3 regions of the Alcanivorax sp. MD8A genome follow, and region 1 is predicted to be linked to each of the others. Evidence: predicted binding sites of a transcription regulator. Region 1 holds the regulator's gene; each other region holds the start of a gene.
The links. Region 1 encodes PhoB, which activates phosphate uptake and scavenging genes when phosphate is short. Its sites were predicted from a motif close to TGTCATANNNNTGTCANA; they were not measured.

Region 1 (6,493 bases):
CTGAACCGTCACAACTCTAGCCATCAAAGGAAAGGCTTTCCCGTTGGCGAGGCTCGTGCCGAGCCACCGGGAACGGCCTTACCCGCGTTTCCTTAGCGTGATGCAATCACCCATACCGCGTGAACGATCCCGGGAATATAGCCTAATAGGGTCAGGACAATGTTGATCCAGAAATGCTTACCCAGGCCCTCTTGAAGAAAAACGCCAAGGGGCGGGAGTAGAATGGCAATCAATATGCGTAAAAGGTCCATACGGATTTTCCTCTTGGATTGTCGTTAAGGCACGGGATAAACGACGGGCATCCCATGCTGAATCTTCACGGAAATCGGGTTGACTCCTCAAGGTTTGTCAAAGAGCATCAACCCATTCACTTTCTCGCGTTCAAAGGAATGTCAGCCATGAAAGTTATCGCCATTGCAGGCAGTCTCAGACAGCAATCTTTCAATCAAGGCCTGGTGCGTGCTGCCGTTGATTGTGCCCCGAAAGGCATGGATATCGAGATCGTCGATATCTCTAGCATCCCCTTGTACAACGGCGATGTCGATAATGACAAGGAACGCCCTGCCGAAGTGTTGGCGCTGGCAGAAAAACTGCAGAAGGCCGATGCCCTGCTGATTGCCACACCGGAATATAATTACTCCGTTCCCGGCGTGTTGAAGAATACGCTGGACTGGCTGTCCCGGGTGCCGGACAAAGTCTTCGCGGGTAAACCCACCGCTATCATGGGGGCGTCCATGGGCGGAATGGGTAGCAGCCGAAGCCAATACCATCTGCGGCAGATACTGGTGGGGTTGGATGCCTACCTGCTTAACAAGCCCGAAGTCTTTGTCTCGAGCGCACACGAAAAATGTGACGAGCAAGGCAACCTGACCGACGACAAGACAAAATCCCTGATCGCCGATCAGTTGGTGGCGTTGCAGGCATGGTCAGCCCATTTTTCGTGAACCGTCAGACTTTGGGGCCTCGACCCCGCAAGGCGTTGGCGACCAGGCTGATCACCAGCAGTATCAGGAAAAGGAAAAAGATAATTTTCGCGATAGAGGCGGCGCCAGAGGCAATGCCTCCAAACCCGAGTACGCCAGCGATAATGGCAACAATAAAAAACGTCAGTGCCCATCCAAGCATGAGAATATCCTCACCGTAATGAATGTGGTACCAGATTGACGCTTATGTGTTGACACTTCCGTGGAACAGTTAGTGCTTTAACGAGTTTTTATATTTTGCGATTTGGAGAGCACGCTGTTACTTGGGGTGGCCAGTACCCTAAGCATGGTCAGGGCTCGCTAAAGGTTCTTACAGCTGATGACTTGCCTCCAGCCAGGCTTCCAATGGGGGAGATTTCCAGTCAACAAAGCGTTCCAGTAGAGCGTCCGCATTGTCGTCGACCAGTAGTAGCTCCCGGTGCTCTGGCTTGAGCAGGCCCTTGTCGACACTGTGGGCAAGGAATGCCACCAGGTGATCGTAGTAACCATTGACGTTCAGCAGGCCAACCGGCTTGTGATGAAAACCGAGTTGCGCCCAGGTGAGAATTTCAAACAGTTCTTCCAGTGTGCCCATGCCTCCGGGTAAAGCAATAAAAGCATCGGCTTGATCCGCCATCGCCGCTTTGCGTTCGTGCATGGAGTCAACGATTTGCAATTCTGTCAGATGATGATTGCCAATTTCGCGGCGTAACAGGGCTTGGGGGATGATGCCTGTCACCTCACCGCCTTTCTGCATGACTGCGTTGGCCAGGGCGCCCATGATGCCGACGCTGGCACCACCATAGACCAGCCCCAGATCGTGGTTGACCAGTGCCTCGGCGAGTCTTTGGGCTGCAGCGCCAAAAGCAGGATCGTTACCGGTGCTGGATGCGCAATAAACGCAGATTTTTTTCATCTTGTTTCCTGCTGGCGTCTTTTGTTTTGTCGATGTTGCGGCGGCAGATGAGGCAGAAGGCAACGGCGTTATCCTGCTACCGCAGTGGGCCGGTTTACCAGCCTTTCCGTTGGAAAATGGCAGGTGAAGGTGCTGCCTTTGCCGAGCTCGCTTTTGATGTCGAGTTTACCGTTATGGCGAATCATCACGTGTTTGACAATAGCAAGGCCCAAGCCGGTGCCGCCGGTCTGGGTAACCCGGCTGTTGTCGGGACGATAAAAGCGTTCCGTTAGCCGGGGGATATGCGCGGGGTCGATGCCCAGCCCGTTGTCGGTAACAGACAGGTGGGCGCCTTTTTCGTCCTGCCACCAGCGAATCTGGATCAGCCCGCCCGAGGGGGTGTATTTCACGGCATTGGTGATCAGGTTGCCAAAGGCGCTTTCCAGTTCGGCCGGGTTAGCGACCAGCCGGGCCTCAGTGGGGACATCCAGTTCAATCTGGTGCTTTTTATCGGCGCTTAATGCCAGGGCGTTTTCGCGCATGCGATTCAGCATGCCATGCACCGCGACGGCCTGACGATCGTTATCGGCATCGGTGTTTTCCAGTCTCGACAGCAGCAGCAAATCCGTGACCAGGGCTTCCATGCGATCGGACTGGCTTTCCATTTGCGATAACGCACGGCGCAACCGGTTTTGTTCTTCGGGCACGGTGTCGAGCAGGGTTTCCAGATAGCCTTTAAGAACAGTCAGTGGCGTTTTCAACTCATGACTGACATTGGCAACGAAGTCCTTGCGCATCTGTTCAAGGTGATGGAGCCGAGTGACATCACGTGCCATGAGAAGCTGTTCGCCGACGCCGAACTCCGTCACCCTGAATTGCAGAATACGGTTGTCGTTTACCGGCGACGGAATTTCCAGAGGCTCACGGAAATCAGCAAGGTGAAGGTACTCGGTAAATCTGGGGTGGCGGATCAGATTGGTCAGTGGCTGCCCCAAATCCTGGCTGGCGTTGAAGCCCATGTAACGCTCTGCGGCGGCATTCCAGTATTCCAGGTAGCCATGTTGGTCAATCAGGATCACCACTTCTTCCAGGGCGTTCACAGATTGCTGGGCCCGGTGAATGATGCTTTGCAGGTTTTCCTGGGCGCGCCGTTCTTTCTGGAACAGGTGCTCGAGTCGGGTATAGAACTCGCCCCACAGGCCGATGCTATCGGGCGGTTCGGTGTGGTCATCGCGGACCAGCCAGCTGTAGAGGGCGAAGAGCTGCCGGGTGCTCCAGAAGATGTAACCCACCAGGCCCACCAGCAGTGGCCAGATATGGCCAACGGCGAGGGCGGCCAGAGCGGCGAGAGCGATCAGGCCGGCAATACGATTAACTTCTTTGGCCAGGCTGGCTTTCATGATTGCCCTTGTGGGGTCAGACTGAGTGCTAACGCACCCTAACACATTATTGGTATCAGCTCGCCTTGGCGGCCTTGACCGAGAAGCGATAGCCGGTACCGCGAACGGTCTGGATAAAGCGGTCAAATCCGTAGGGGGCAAGCGCCTTGCGCAAACGACGGATATGCACGTCGATGGTGCGGTCTTCCACGTACACATTGGCACCCCACACCTGATCGAGCAGCTGGGTGCGAGAGTAGGCCCGTTCCTGATGGCTCATGAAGAACTCCAGCAGGCGGTATTCGGTTGGCCCCATATCCACCGGCTCGTCGTTGGCGCTGATGCGGTGGCTGACCGGATCCAGGCACAGTCCTTCCACTTCGATGGCCTTTTCGGCGGCAGCGCTGGAAGAGCGACGCAGCACCGCCTTGATGCGGGAAATCAGCTCGCGAGTGGAAAACGGCTTGGTAATGTAGTCGTCGGCGCCTACATCCAGGCCCTGCACCTTGTTGTCTTCTTCACTCTTGGCGGTAAGCATGATGATCGGCACTTCATTGGTGGTCTCATCACGCTTCAGGCGGCGGGCCAGCTCAATACCGGTCACGGAGGGCAGCATCCAGTCCAGCAGTACCAGATCCGGGCGCTCGTCGACAATGATCTCGTGGCCGCGCTGGGCATTTTCGGCTTCCAGTACATCGAAATCCGCCAGTTCCAGAGCGACAGCGACCATTTCACGAATGGCCGGCTCGTCATCAACAATCAAAATTCGGTTACGGGACATGGCTTCCTTCCTTCGCCTGTCTGTCTTTTGTTGGTGCCCTATTAGATTGCTCTTTTATGACATGCGTATGACAAGTTGAGCCGGATGTGGGGGAAATGCAAGCCGCAAGCTACAAGCGACAACGCGGATTTATGGAGGAGCCACCTATTTGACCAGGGCGCCGCGATTCAGGGCGGGAAAGAACAGGTAACCGGTTTGTATTGCCGGCGTTTGCATCGCCTGACGTTTTCAGCGCGGGCACGGCATGGCAGAACCTGAAACCCTGACCCGCGTTGTAGCTTGCAGCTTGGAGCCTGTCACTCAAAAGTACTGGAAATACAACCCCACAAACACACACGCCCCGCTCCAGTGATTGTTCAGGAAGGCATGGAAGCTGGGCCAGCGTTCGCGATAGCGGATCAGAGTGTGTTGATAGAGGAAGGTGGTGGCCATAGCGATGAGGCCGGCGTACCAGGGCCAGCTGAAGCCCAGGCGGTGGCCGACCATGACCAGAGCCAGCAGTGTCAGGCCCTGGAGGGCACCGATCATTAGCCGGTCTGCATCGCCAAACAGGATGGCGGTGCTCTTGATGCCCAGTTTCAGGTCGTCTTCACGGTCACACATGGCGTACTGGGTATCGTAGGCCACCGTCCATACCACGTTGGCCACATACAGCAGCCAGGCGATTTCCGGGACCTCGCCGGTTTCTGCGGCAAAGGCCATGGGGATGGCCCAGCTGAAGGCGGCCCCCAGAAACAGCTGCGGCATAAAGGTGAAGCGTTTGGTAAACGGGTAAAGCACGGCCAGCCCAAGGCCGCCGAAGGACAGCCAGAAGGTCAGTTCATTGAGGAACAGCACCAGCACGAAGGCCAGCAGTCCCAGCCCGGCGAACAGTGCCAGCGCCTTTTTGCTGCTGATGGCGCCAGTGGCCAGCGGGCGGCCCTGGGTGCGCTCCACGTCGCCGTCGAAATCCCGGTCGGCAAAATCGTTAATCACGCAGCCTGCCGCGCGCATGATGACCACCCCCAGGAAGAAGATCACGATGGTTTTCAGGCTGGGGGTGCCGGCCCCCGCAATCCACACCGCCCACAGCGTCGGCCACAGCAGCAGCAGGGTGCCGATGGGCCGGTCCAGGCGCATCAGCTGAAGGTAGGGCCACAGGGCGGGATAGCGGTTTTCAACAAAGGCAAACATGGGACATCCAGTTGTCAGGGGCGAAAAGAGTTTCAAGCGACAAGCTGCAAGTTTCAAGCTGAGAAGATAAAAGCGTTATTACCACAGAGGTCACGGAGATCACTGAGGGAAAAGCCCGATTGACTCCTCCCGAATTGCCGTAGGAGCGTCGCTCGCGGCGCGATTCCTGGTCTGGATCAAACGCGTTTTCACCACAGAGAGCACTGGGCCCACAGAGAAAAGCCGTCCTTGCGCTCTTGGCCGTCTGCTTGCGAATAACCTAAAAGGTCTTCACAGCTTTGAGGTAGACTTGCGTGGCTTGGTCGAACGTCAGACGCCTGACACAACCTGTTTTCCGGCTAATCCGCGATGGACCTTTAAAAGCCCTGGTCTGCCGGTCAGATCGGGCCGTCTTCCGCGCCTTGCAGCTTGAAGCTTGTCGCTTGCAGCTCTGTTCCCACCTTCTCCCACAACGCCGGCAGGAAATACTCCGCTACCAGTAGCGGTGCACCACGCTTGATGAAGCGGGATTGGCGGCCCCAACAGGCGGGCAGGTCCTGACCGGGGGAGGCCAGCCTTGCCCATACCTGGTCGCGCTGACAGAGGGGCCGTTTGTACAGTTCAAGCCCCAGTGAGCGGCTGCCCATATGCCCCAGTGAGCGGTTGGCGCCGGTCAGGCTGGTGACCGGCAGCACGCTGCGGGCGGCGACCACCGGGGTGTCATCCAGCATCAGGGTGACTTCGCGAATCAGTGCTACCTGCCGGGCAGGGAGAGCCAGCAGTTGCCGTTCATCGGCCCGCGGAACCGCATGGGCATGGAAGCCGGGGACGACACGGAAGGCGCCGTAGCGGGATAGCCGGCGAGTGAGCGAGTCGGGATCCGCCATCCAGTCGCGGATTATCGGGGGCAGCACCAGCTGTTCCAGCGGGCGCCAAAGGCTGTCAGGATGCAGGGCGGCAGGCAGCATGGCATCTTCCGGGCTTCAGGCCGGCGGACTATGGCCCATGGTTGTGCAGAGAGCAAGCGGGACCGCTCACCAGCAATGGTGGGCGAAAACCGGCCGGGCCGACCGAATATGACAGCGCCCAGTGTCATTGATTTTTGGGCGCTGCCCCGATAGGTTAACGACCCCCGAGATACACCCTGTATGTAGCAGAGTAAGCGAGTGCTTACTTCAATCCGATGAGGTTCACCATGAAGAAGTGGGAATGTGTAGTGTGCGGTTTCATTTATGACGAAGCCGAAGGTCTGCCGGACGAAGGTATTGCCCCGGGTACCGCCTGGGACGACGTGCCGGAAGACTGGGTTTGCCCGGACTGTGGT
Region 2 (6,493 bases), on a different contig from region 1:
TGGCCCGCCCGGGCGCACCCAGCATCGGGCGCGGGTCCCTACCGGCATGCACTCACCGGCATCCCGCAGGGCCTGATTGCTGTCACGACGGACCCCCGCCACCCGCGGCGAGGTCATCATGTTTAACGCCATGCGGCTGGCTCTGGCGGGGGCAATCCGGCTGAACAACGCCATCAAAATCAGGAACGCCTTCATTGTCTTCTCCTTAATGTATATACACTAAAAATGCCAAAGCATTGCCACCCTGCAGAGAAGGCGGCAAGCATGACGCTTTATTTTAGTGTATTTACACTATACGATATAAATCAAGTCGCTCGTCGGGCGGGATACACCGCAACGCCCCGCCCGGCCGTGCTGCAGCCAATGGCTATCGGCACAAAGCGGTTATGATTTCGCCGCTTTTATTCGCGCTGATACTTTTCTGAGATTGGGTCACTGACCCGAGGAGTCATGCTATGCGTACCCTGATACTGGTACTGGGACTTGCTACATCTGCTGTTGCGACTGCCGAGGCCCGCGCCCCCAGCGACGCCGAAATGCAGACACTGGATATTATTCAGCAATCCTGGATTTTCCAGGGATAATCTCTGGCCTGCCAGATATAAAAAAGCCGGCGCATGCGCCGGCTTTTTTATGCTTGTTCCGCTATCAGAAGCTGTAACGGACATTCCCCATGACAGTGCGGGTTTCACCGTAACCACAGTCATACACGTTGGGTCCAGCCTGGCCACGACACCAGGAGACATATTCCTCGTCGGTCAGGTTCTGGACATTCACGCTGAAGTCCCACTGATTCGCCGCGTAACCCAGCATCGCGTCGTACATGGTAACGGACGGCACATCCGGGCCTGCCCCCGTGCCATAGTCATACCCCACGTTGTCACCAACGTAGCGGGCCCCAGCGCCGAAACGCAGGCCGTTTTCCATTTCGTACTTGGCCCAGGCCGAAGCGGTCTGGTCAGCCAGATAGGGCAAACGCTCACCGCTCTCGTCATTGATCGCACGAATATCGGTGTAGCTGGCCTGCAGCTCCAGGTTGCCCAAATGCTTCTTCACTTCCACTTCCCAACCTTCAGACTTGGCACCAATCTGGTCAACGGTATTAGGGCTTGCCCCCTGCACCACACGGTTGGTTTCTTCGATATAGAAGTAAGCTGCTGTGACAGACAGATCCCCCGCATCATTCAAGTACTTGATACCCGCTTCCTGCTGTTCACCGGTTGTTGCCTCAAGGCCGACACCCGAATTGGGGTTGTTGCCAAGATTAGGCACAAACGCTTCGGAGTAACTGATGTAGGGAGAAAGACCAAAATCGAACTGGTACATCAAGCCGAGACGGCCTGTGGTTTCGCTGTCATCACTCTGGTTGTTTGGACCATTCACCACATAGACGGTGTTGGTGGATTCGTCGTGACGCAGGGCGCCAGACACCACCACATTGCCCACTTCAACATGATCAATCAGGTAGACACCCGACTGGCGAATGCCGTTATCGTTGCGATCAACCGGAGCCAGCCCTGCGTAGTTAACGAAACCATACACCGGGTTATACATGTTCAGCGTTGTACCCACGACACCAGAGAAGTAGTTCTCTTCTTCCCAGAGAGCATCCTGATAATCCACACCCACAGCCATGATGTGGCGGGTATTCCACAGACTGAAGTCACCTTCCAGGCGCACATCGAAATTCGTCACGTCGGTGGAGCGGTCCGCCATATGCATAGAGCGGAAAATATCACCAGTGGCACTGACAGGGTAGCCAATGGCCGCCCAGTGCTCACGGGTTTCGGTCTCTGATTTGGTATGACGAGCCGTCAACGCGACAGCCCAACTATCATTGAGACGCTGATCGACGAACAGGGTCACTTCATCCTGTGCGCGGTCATAACGATCCCAGCTCGGCTCCCCCACAAAGGTATTCACCGGGATATCTCCCAGCGCGCTAGGCAACAAGGTGCCCTGCGCGGGCAGGAACTGTGCGGAGATACCGCCGTTGTTTTCCTGGGTATTGAACAGCAGGGAAATTGTGGTGCTATCGGTAGGCAACCAAGTGAAAGACGGCGCAAACAGGAAGCCATTGTCGTCGACATAATCTACCTGTGTACCGCTCTCGCGCTTCAGCGCCACCATGCGATACAACAGCTTGCCATCCTCTGACATGGGGCCGGTGACATCGGCCGCCAACTGCTTGCGATCATAGGAGCCCACCTGCGCCCAGATTTCCCCCTGCTGCCGGGCTTTGGGGAGTTTGGATACGGAGTTCACGATACCGCCCAGCTCAGCCTGACCGTATAGCACAGAAGACGGGCCCTTCAGGACCTCTACACTCTCAAGCGCATAGACATTGGTACGCACGCTGTTATAGCTACCATAAAGAGAGCGTAGCCCGTCTTTATAGAAAGAGGCATCGAGGCCCCGCACTTTCACCCAGTCACCGCGGGTATCGAAGCCGAAAGCGCCAGCGTAAATGCCTGAGGAATACATCAATGCATCCTGAATATTCTTGGCACCGGTATCCTTGATGAATTCCTGGTTGACCACGGTGATCGCATAGGGCGTCTTTTCCACCGGCACCTTCAGCTTGCCGGTCGTCGCAGTGCCGCCCTCGGTAATGTACCCCTCCCCTTCCTGGGCTTCGGTACTCACTTCAACGGCAGGGATTTCATTGGCCTGGGCAGCATCGTCTGCTTGTGCAGCCACAGGAAAAAGGGAAAGCAGGGACATCCCCACCAGCGGCGCGCCCCAAATCGCGCGATATCGGCAAGTCATTGGCAAACTCCAAAACAAAGCAAAGAAAGACTGAAAACAAGAACGATTCGCATTCTATATTGTTGTCACCCTTCTGAAAAGTAAGCTTTGTCAGCTCCCAACCATGTCTGACGAACTGGATTCACCACTTTTTCTGCAACACGACGAGGATTAAGCTGGCACAAGGAGATTTCCCCGCCCCTGTCATTCCCATGTCACATTTATGTCATGGAATAGAGGGCCCTTGCGGTTCCGGTCAGGACGACACCATGAATGACATTGCCAGCGAACACAGCGCCATTGATCTCAATAACCCGGACTACTACTTCAACCGGGAGCTGAGCCTGTTGCAGTTCAACCTGCGGGTGTTGGAGCAGGCCATGGACGACAACCATCCCTTGATGGAGCGACTGAATTTCCTGCTGATTTTTTCCAGCAACATGGACGAATTCTTCGAGATTCGGGTGGCCGGCCTGCGCAACAAGCTGGAAACCGGTACCGGCCAACCCGGCCCGGATGGCATGCTGCCCGCTGAACTGCTCAAGGAAATCAGCCGTATTACCCATGAAGCGGTGGACCGGCAATATCACATTCTGAACAACATCCTGTTGCCGGCCCTGCGCGAGGAAGGAGTCGACTTCCTGCGCCGCGAAGACTGGACCGACGCCCAGGCCGAATGGGTGAAAAAATACTTTCGTGAGCAAGTCTATCCGGTACTGACCCCCATCGCGCTGGACCCCTCGCACCCCTTCCCACGGCTGGTGAACAAGAGCCTGAACTTCATTGTCCCGCTGGACGGTAAAGATGCATTCGGACGCTCTACCGGGCTGGCGATCGTGCCTGCCCCCCGCTCACTGCCGCGCCTGATTCGCATTCCGGACGAGATCAGCGGCGACGGCGACGACAATTTTGTGTTCCTGTCCTCCATGATCCACGCCCATGTATCCGACCTTTTCCCGGGCATGAAAGCGACCGGTTGCTACCAGTTCCGGGTCACCCGAAATGCGGACCTGGAAGTGGACGAAGAAGTGGAAGATCTGGCCAGCGCCCTGAAAGGCCAGCTGCTGTCCCGTCGCTATGGTGACGAGGTGCGCCTGGAAGTGGCGGACAACTGCCCACGCCATCTGATGCACTATCTGCTGGAGCAATTTGAACTGGGCGAGGATGACCTCTATGAGGTGAATGGCCCGGTAAATCTGGCGCGGATGTTTACCAGCGTGGATCGCCCGCGCCTGCACTACCCGCCCTTTACCCCGAAAATTCACCCCACGGTGAAAAAATCAGAGTCCATCTTTGATGCCATTGATCAGGAAGACCTCCTGCTGCATCACCCTTTCCAGTCATTTCAGCCGGTCATTACCCTGCTCGCAGAAGCCGCCCGTGATCCCAAGGTACTGGCGATCAAGCAGACCCTGTATCGCACCGGGACCAAGTCGGAAATTCTGGATCACCTGGAAACCGCAGCGCGTAACGGCAAGGAAGTGACCGCCATCGTGGAATTGCGAGCCCGCTTTGATGAGGAATCCAACATCGAAGGGGCGCGACGCCTGCAGGAAGCCGGCGCCATCGTGGTGTACGGGGTGGTGGGCTACAAGACACACGCAAAGATGCTGCTGGTGGTGCGTCGCGACGGGGATGGCATCAAACGTTATGTGCACCTTGGCACGGGCAATTACCACACCAAAACCACCAAGCTGTACACCGACTACGGCCTGATGACCAGCGACAAGGCCATGGGACAGGACGTGCACAAGATCTTCCAGGAGCTGACAGGCATGGGCAAGGCCGCTCGCCTGAAACAGCTCAAACACTCGCCCTTCACCCTGCACCCGTCACTGATCGAATGGATCGAATTTGAAACCGCCGAAGCCCAGGCCGGTCGGCCCGCACGCATCATCGCCAAATTCAATTCGCTGACTGAAGAGAACATCATCCAGGCGCTCTATCGCGCCAGCCAGGCAGGTGTGCAAATCGACCTGATCGTTCGCGGCATCTGCTGTCTGAAACCGGGTATCGCAGGGCTGTCCGACAACATTCGGGTGCGCTCCATCGTAGGACGTTTTCTGGAACACACCCGCATCTACCACTTCCACCATGCTGGCGAAGACCTGCTGTATTGCTCCAGTGCCGACTGGATGGACCGCAACCTGTTCAACCGTGTAGAAACCTGCTTCCCGATCAATCACCCGGCGTTGAAGACCCAGATGCTGGAAGAAGGCCTGCAGTATTATTTGCGCGACAACAGCCGAGCCTGGTTACTGCAGCCCGATGGCAGCTACCAACGCGCCCAGCCGGTAGAGGGAGAAGAAACGTTTATTGCGCAGCAAACGCTGCTTGATACTTTGGGGTAGGGGGCCGGGAGAGACGCTATGGAGCCGGTACCACTTGCCAGCAATCAACCGTAACCGGGTTGAGCACACCGCCAGCAGCGATTCTCCCTCCCGCAGCCCTCCACAGCAGGCAACAAGGCAAAGTGGGAGCGGTCGTTCGATCGCGATAGCTAGCACCACGCCGCTTATTCGCGGTGGAACCACCGCTCCCACCCCAGACACTACCGCCTCTGCCGGGCCTGCCAGCAAACGATAGAACAAACACTCAGCTCAAGTTTAGCTCACAGCCTGCTTGCTGGAAGTACTCTTGCTCTTGCTCCAGGTCGGCGAGGGTGAGGGGGTGCTCTTCCAGCCAGCCTGCGGGAAACGAAAGGGTCAGCCGGTGGTCGACCACCTTCAGGCCAATATCGGGGATCGCTTCATCGCAGCGGGCATGATGAAGCCGCGCGGCGATGCGCAGCACCAGACACAGGCGCAACAGCGGCTCGCGCTCATCTTCAGGCACATCCTCCAGCGCCGATAGCGGCACCTTGCGGCGATGGCCACGCACCAGCACCGCCACGGCCTCCTGCTCCTGACGGGAGAAACCCGGCAAATCCGAATTGGTGATCAGGTAGGCGCCATGCTTGTGGAACTGGCTATGGGACACCGCCAGCCCCAGCTCATGCAGCAGTGCCGCCCAGCGCAGGGAATCTGCCATGTCCTCACCGGCCAGCCCCCAATCGCTGGCAACCTGTTTGAGCAACGCCATAGCCGTATCGCACACCCGTTCGGCCTGACTCCGCTCCACATGGTGGCGATTCATCAAGGCCTGAATGCTACGGTCACGCACATCTTCATGGCCAAACCGGCCCAACAGATCGTAGAGCAAGCCTTCGCGCAAGGCTCCGGACGAGACCTCCATCTGCTCCAGCCCCAGCTGTTCGAAAATGCCATACAGAATCGCGAGCCCCGACGGAAAGATCGGCACCCGATCCTCGCGCAGCCCCTTGAGAGACAACCGCTCAAGGCTTTCCGCCTTCAGTACTTTCTTGCGGGCTTTCTTGAGCGCATCCAGCGTGATACCGCTCTCACACCAGCCATTCTCGACGCAGACCTGGCTGATCGCCTTGATCGTCCCGGACGCGCCCACACTCTGCACCCAGCCGATCCGCCGGTAGTTGGCATGGATCGACAGCACTTCCTGCCGGGCCGCCGTGACCGCACGATCAAATGCTTTCTCGGTAAGCGCCCCTTCCGGGAAGAACCGTTTCGCAAAACTGACGCAACCCATGTGCAGGGATTCGGTTTCCGAAGGCTCAAAGCGCTCACCGATGATCAACTCGGTCGAGCCGCCGCCGATATCGACCACCAAACGTTGCCCGGCATCATCGGCCAAGGTGTGCGCCACCCCCAGATAAATCAGCCGGGCCTCC
Region 3 (6,493 bases), on a different contig from region 1:
AAGGGCAGCGAACTTCACCACCGCTGGAGCTACAACAATGAACGGGTGGCCGACGTCAGCCTGAGCATCGGTTCAGATTTCTGGCGAACCTGGTCTTCCAAGAGCTTTGCCAACCTGGCCGTGGAAGCCGGCGGCCAATGGCAGGTTGCTGTCACCACCGAGTCCGGCTGCCAACTGGGGCAATGGACCCTGGATCTGGTCGATGCGGATAGCGCTGGCGAGCCTGTAGCGAGCCAAACAACGACTGTAGAGGTGACTGCCGTCGCCCCTCCCTCGCCTCCCAAGCGCCATAACGACTCACCTGTAGACCTGCAGGAAAACTATACGGCCATTGAAGAATTACTGGAGCTGGGAGACACCAGCGGCGCACGGCGCGCGATCAAACTGGCCCGGGAACGCACCAACAATCCCGACCAGCTTGCTGAACTGGAAGCACTGGAAAATGATAACGAAGCCTTCGCTCAACTGAGCAAATTGATCCGCCAGCGGGATATTGCCGGTGCCAGGCAGCTGCTGGACCAACTCATGATCAGTGTTTCGGAAAACAGCCCGGTGTACCCCGCATTGAAGAGTCGTCGGCAGTTACTGGAGCAATTGGGCGGCACTGCGGAAGGCAGCGAGGGGTTTCAGGCAGCTACAACCAATGGTTGAGACCGCCGTTGATCGCTAGGTGCCACCTCAACTAGTCGTCCTTCAGAGAGAGATGGCTGATATCCGGTTTGACCTCTGCTCTCTGATCCTTTTTCTGGCCAAGATCTTCACCTGCAGCTGCCATGCTCAAGTGACTGACATCCGGTGCATCCGGTGGCGGCTGGTGATCGCTGTTGTCCATGTCAGCCCCCACATCGGCCACCGTAAAAGCCCCGGAGAAACCTGTCCCACCAGTGCGGATCGTGCCAACGGTTTCCAACTCTCCACTCTCTTGATCTGCGTCTACAGCGGGTGCGTTGGACGCGGTCGTTTTCGCCGCGCCGTTTCCTGCCTGTTCGACTGGTGGCGGTGATGTCGGCGACGCCGCAGGGGCAGAAGGCTTAAGTTCGCACTCCGCCCCCGCCTGCTTCAACACCGCCCGAAATTTCATGGCGGTGGCCTGATCCGCCTCTTTCTTCAGCACCATGGGTTGGCCGGAAAACAGCTTTTCAACCCGGGCGGCATCCATCTTGAACACCCGGCCAAGATTGGCTTTCACTGTGGCCGGGTCCGCACCACGAACCAGTTGGCCGGAAAACACCACGTTGAAACGGGCATCGCTCATAACCAAATCCTTCTTAATTAGTGCATCTCACTGGCAGCGTATTCCGCCAGTGCCGCAATGGTTCGAGACGGGTTCAACCCCAGGGCCCGCGGTACCATTGCGCCGTCGATCACAAACAGATTGGGATAATTGAACACCTCCCCGCGATGATTCACCACCCCGCTATCAACACTATCGGCCATATTGCAGCCGCCCAGCGGGTGCGGAGTGATCAGATCCTTGAACAGGGTCCAGTTGGGGGGTGTTGACGGATCCCCACCCGTGGCAGCAGTCAGCGCGAGATGACGCTCGGACAAACCATTGACGGCCTTTTCTGCCTTACGGTAATCCCAGTTGAGTTTCAAATGGTTTCGTTTCCAGGGCCAGTACCAGCGACGGCCAAGATAAAAGCGGCCGCCCGGATCATCCATGGCTTGCCCGAACCAGGGCATCATTTCCGAAAACGGGTCACTGCTTTGCCCGTATTTCAGCATGGCCTTACCAAGCCGGGTACCGCGGAAACGCGGGTCCTTGCCCAGTCGGTCCAGCATGCTGCCCATCACATCAGGGATGCCGCCGTCTTCGACAAAATACCGGGCCCCACCGTCACTGCCATCGAGATAATCAATGGCTGAAGAGATTGTCGGTCCCCGGGTCGGAGAAATCGACCGGCCCTTGTAGGTTGCTGCGGTGGCGAAGTCACCATTGCAAGACCATTGATGCCCCAATGCCCGGCTGAGTTTTGGCAGGGTCTTGTACTGATCCCGGTTGCGCAACAGCAATTCCGTCGATCCCACAGACCCGGCTGCCACGATGACTTTTTCTGCCCGGAACACACGCCAACACTGGCCATCCAGATCTCGCGCGCGGACTTCATAGCCGCCGCCAGTCAACGGGCGAATCGTCCGCACATGATGAAGCGGGCGAATCTCGGCTCCGGCACTCTCAGCCGCTGCCAGATAATTCAGATCCAGGGTGTTCTTGGCCTGCACCGGGCAGCCCAAATCGCAGTTACCGCAATGGGTGCAGGTCCCCTGCTGTTTGCCCTGATCATTGGTCCACTGCTTGCTGTGCCGCGCATCATAGGCATCATCAAGATCACTGGACCAGTCGGGATTAAAGGTGATCGCCTGGGGCACAACCATAAACCGTTCACCGGCCCCGGTTGCCTCAGCGGCCTCTTTCATCAAATGCGTGCGCGGCGTCCACTGGTTTTCAGGCAGGGTCTGTACGTTGAGCATCACCCCGGTAGTGTCGTAGTGCGGCTTCAGGGTCGCGTAGTCAATGGCTTCCGGCCAGCCGTGATCGAATGCTTGCGGCTTTGCCTCGATACTGACGTTGGCATAGATCAGTGAGCCACCTCCCACACCGGCGCCCATGGCTACACTCATGTCACCAAAATAACGGAAGTCGATCCAACCGTTCTGTTTTTCCGGTTCGTCTTCGTCCCAGAACCAATCGCGCTGAGTGACCGACGGATATTCCGACGCCAGCCAGCGACGGCCTCTTTCCAGTACCAGAACCTTGCTTCCCTTCTCTGCCATACGGCAAGCCATTACTGCGCCACCGAAACCACTGCCGATGACCAGCACGTCAACTTTTTCCATGTTCTCCCCAACCCAAATGGTGAAATTGGCGCCGTCCCTGCTTATTCAGTCGCTGAGTGCCAACTTCGTTTTTTTAATCATGATTTTGCACTATAAAATCTGCTGTCAATCCTGTCTATTTCAGGGGCTTTCCAGTACCCTTCGCGCTGTTTTTACCGGTGCCGGCACAGCCCATGGAACAGATTGATTTCGTCAGTATTGAAGAACAGCAACGCCCGCGTAAACGCCGTGCTGCCACTCCCTCTAGCGCTTCCGCCCAAAACCGTAAGCCCTCAGCCCGTCCCCGACAGGGTGCAGTACGCGAAGGTTACCGTCGCCTTACTGCTGATATCCCTGCCGACTTGCACAAGCGCCTCAAGATGCAGGCCCTGATGGAAGATCGCTCAGTGACCGAACTGATCGTGCAGGCTGCAGAAAGCTTTCTTCGCAACCGCGACTAAGGCGTCCCTCGATAACCCCTTGTCCCTTGTGTCTGGGGTTTCATCCAAACGTCACCTCATTGTCACGGCCCTGCACCGCCAGGCCCTCACGCTGTGCAGAAATCGTGATGGAGACTGACGATGACAGCTGCAGACGGATTCCTGCTCGGTGTTGCCCTGTTTCTTGCCCTGGCTTTTCGTTTCCTGTTTCGGCACTTGCCGGAGGAGCGCTGGCAATTTGTGGCCTCTCTTCCCCTCAAGAAACGCCATGACGGTGCCTGGCAGGGGTTAAACCTGACCTTCTATGGACTCTTCACCGGACTGGCGGGAGGGTGTGGCGTCGCCTGTTTTATCCTGCTCACCTCCGCCGCTGGAGTGTCGCTACTGACCGCGCTGGCCCTGACTGCCGGGGTATTGGTGATCTGTCTGCCCGCGGCCAAGATCATTGCCACCATCGTTGAAAAGAACCGCCACGGCTTCACCGTGGGCGGAGCCAGCTTTGTAGGTATATTGATTGCTCCGTTGTTCCTGTGGCTGGCTGACACACTTAGCCAACGCTGGTGGGAAACCCCATTACCTGCCCTGCCCATGCTGGCAGCCATGTCCATTGCCTATGTGGTCGGGGAAGGTATCGGCCGTCTTGCCTGTATCAGCTTTGGCTGCTGCTATGGTCAGGCGCTCGGCAAAGCTCCCCGTTGGGCACAACGGATGTTCGCCACCCTCAACCATGTGTTTATCGGCAAGACCAAGAAAATTGCCTTCGCAGGTGAGATGGAAGCGGTGCCCGTTATCCCGATTCAGGCTGTCACCTGCGTGGTCTACACCAGCCTCGCCCTGATTTGCATGTCACTGTTCTTCCATGGGCTGTTTGCACTGGCGTTTGCCCTGTCGCTGGTCGGCAGCCAATTGTGGCGGGTGTACTCCGAGACCTTGCGGGCCGATTATCGCGGTGGCAGCAAACTGTTTTCGGCCTACCAATGTATGGCCATGCTGGCCGCACTCTATGGCGTGATCATCAGTATAGTGCTGCCAGCCCATGCGGATCTTGCGCCCAGTCTGGCAGCCGGGTTTGCCGGGCTGTGGACGCCGGGAGTCATACTGAGCCTGCAACTGATCACGGTGATCATGTTCTTCTTTTCCGGCACCAGCACCATTACCACTGGCGAGTTGCGCTTTGGGCTGGCCGAGGACTGGCGGCATCAGGCGGGGTGCCAGCACCCTCATGCTGCTGAGTGATCCACTAACGTCACCGCTTACGCCAGTGCCACTGCCTTGATTTGGGCATACAGGCGCTGGCCGGACTGGATCGCCAGCTCCCGTAATGAACGCGATGAAATTCTCGCCAGTACAATGTGTTCATCCAGTTGCAAACGCACCACATGCTGACCCGGCCCGCAGGGGGTCACCGCGACAACGGTGACCGGCAAGATATTCAGAATACTGGAACCCTCCGGCACAGAACGGGTCAGGCTAACGTCCCGTGCCGCGATGCGCAGGCGAACCGGTTCTCCCGTTGCGCGAGACTGGGCGGCAGGCAACCAGAACACATGCTGGCCGGTTTTCACCGCCTGCAAATGATCCTCCTCATCAAATCCACCCATCACCCCATTGAGCAGTGCACAGGCGTCGCTGCGTGTGGCCAGAGGGCCATCCAGGCTCGCCAGTGCCTGGTGCACGGGTCCCTGATCCTGCAGCAGACCGTTGTCCATCAGCCAGACCTGGTCCGCAAGATATAACAGCTCATCAAGGCTGTGGGTGACATAGAGAACGGGGATGCGGCGGGCAATCGTCGCGATTCGTTGCAGCAGGGACTCCCGATGGGGCAAATCCACCGCTGACAGGGGTTCGTCCAGCAACAGCAAGGCGGGATCCCCAACCAGGGCACGGGCCAGTGCAACCCGCTGGGCCTCACCGCCAGAAAGCCCCTGAACGCGGCGATGGAGCAAACCCTCAATGCGCACTTCCCGGACAATCGCCGGTACATCGACCCCGCCGCCACGTCGCTTGCGCACATACTCCAGATTGCCTGCCACGGTCAGATGCGAAAACAGCGCGGGCTGCTGTTGCAGCATCCCCAGCGGTCGCTGCCAGACGGGCAAGGCGGCATGACGGCTCTGCCAGGAATGGCCATCAAAACGTACATGCCCCTCGCAGGGCAGGAGTCCAGCCAACATCTGCAACAACGAACTTTTGCCCGTACCAGAAGGACCAAACAGGACGGTGACCCCCCTGCCGGGCAACACGCCGCTGGCACGTAACCGAAAGTCGCCAACCCGGCCGTGAATGTCGAATTCCAGTGTCACAGCCAGTCCCCTCTGCCTCGGGCCTGGGCGCCGGCCCGGCGTTGCCAGCGAAACAACGCCCACAGCAACACCACCGAGATCACCATCAATACCGCCGCCAATCGATGGGCGCTGGCGTAATCCCCCGCCTCAACGTGCTCATAAAGCGCGACGGATGCCACCCGGGTTTGCCCCGCGAGACTGCCGCCAATCATCAGCACCACCCCGAATTCCCCCAGGGTATGAGCAAAGCCCAGCATGGCAGCACTGGCATAACCGGGCCTGGCTTGAGGCAATACCAGACTGACGAACCGATCCAGTGGCCGCGCCCCGGCGACCGCCGCCATGTCCAGCTGCCGCTGATCCAGTGCCACAAAGGCGTTCTTCAGGGGTTGCAACACAAAGGGAAGCGAATACACCACAGAACCGATCACCAGACCGGGGAAACTGAACGCAAGCGAGCGCATGCCGGCCAGCTGTGCCAGCCATCCCCCTGGCCCTTGCGGCCCCAGGACAATCAGCAGGTAAAAACCTAATACCGACGGCGGCAACACCAGAGGCAAGGCAAAAATGGCCTCCAGCAATGCCGCGCCGGGCACACGCCGGCGAGCCAGCCACCAGGCCAGCGGCGTACACAGCAACAACAGGATCGCGGTGGTTACCAGGGCCAGCTTGATACCGACCCAGAGTGCCAACCAGTCACCATCACTGAGCATGCATCACCCGGTAGCCAGAGGCCTCAATCTGCTGCTGCGCAGCTGCAGAAAACAGAAAGTCATAGAACTGCGACGCGCCAGGCGTATCGTTCAGCAGCCCGCCCTGTTGCAGAATCGGGGGATACAGTGACGTCGGAACCCGCCATTGGCTGCCGCCCTGCCCCAGAACCTGACTGAGTGCCACAAATGCCGCAGCCGCCGCTCCGCTATGGGCGAAGTGATAGCTTTGCCCGAC

Region 2: ppk1 (polyphosphate kinase 1) is a predicted target of PhoB. The motif match lies at 2,951-2,968, and genes of this name have one in related genera.
Region 3: A15D_RS06220 (prolipoprotein diacylglyceryl transferase family protein) is a predicted target of PhoB. The motif match lies at 3,331-3,348, and genes of this name have one in related genera.

The regions. Positions count from the first base shown of each region.
Region 1 covers NZ_AQOQ01000003.1:20,021-26,513, reverse strand. Annotated here, with positions in the region: gene A15D_RS02185 (pirin family protein) at 1-20, shown strand, start outside; gene A15D_RS02180 (YqaE/Pmp3 family membrane protein) at 93-251, opposite strand; gene A15D_RS02175 (NADPH-dependent FMN reductase) at 399-944, shown strand; gene A15D_RS02170 (DUF1328 domain-containing protein) at 949-1,125, opposite strand; gene A15D_RS02165 (TIGR00730 family Rossman fold protein) at 1,294-1,878, opposite strand; gene phoR (phosphate regulon sensor histidine kinase PhoR) at 1,947-3,257, opposite strand; gene phoB (phosphate regulon transcriptional regulator PhoB) at 3,313-4,017, opposite strand; gene ubiA (4-hydroxybenzoate octaprenyltransferase) at 4,318-5,190, opposite strand; gene A15D_RS02145 (chorismate lyase) at 5,568-6,137, opposite strand; gene rd (rubredoxin) at 6,365-6,493, shown strand, end outside.
Region 2 covers NZ_AQOQ01000035.1:19,751-26,243, reverse strand. Annotated here, with positions in the region: gene A15D_RS14610 (alpha/beta fold hydrolase) at 1-195, opposite strand, end outside; gene A15D_RS17470 (hypothetical protein) at 456-584, shown strand; gene A15D_RS14605 (TonB-dependent siderophore receptor) at 649-2,769, opposite strand; gene ppk1 (polyphosphate kinase 1) at 3,018-5,099, shown strand; gene ppx (exopolyphosphatase) at 5,344-6,493, opposite strand, start outside.
Region 3 covers NZ_AQOQ01000008.1:103,467-109,959, reverse strand. Annotated here, with positions in the region: gene A15D_RS06240 (DUF2914 domain-containing protein) at 1-651, shown strand, start outside; gene A15D_RS06235 (hypothetical protein) at 683-1,255, opposite strand; gene A15D_RS06230 (GMC oxidoreductase) at 1,273-2,841, opposite strand; gene A15D_RS06225 (hypothetical protein) at 3,015-3,281, shown strand; gene A15D_RS06220 (prolipoprotein diacylglyceryl transferase family protein) at 3,402-4,496, shown strand; gene modC (molybdenum ABC transporter ATP-binding protein) at 4,514-5,563, opposite strand; gene modB (molybdate ABC transporter permease subunit) at 5,560-6,258, opposite strand; gene modA (molybdate ABC transporter substrate-binding protein) at 6,248-6,493, opposite strand, start outside.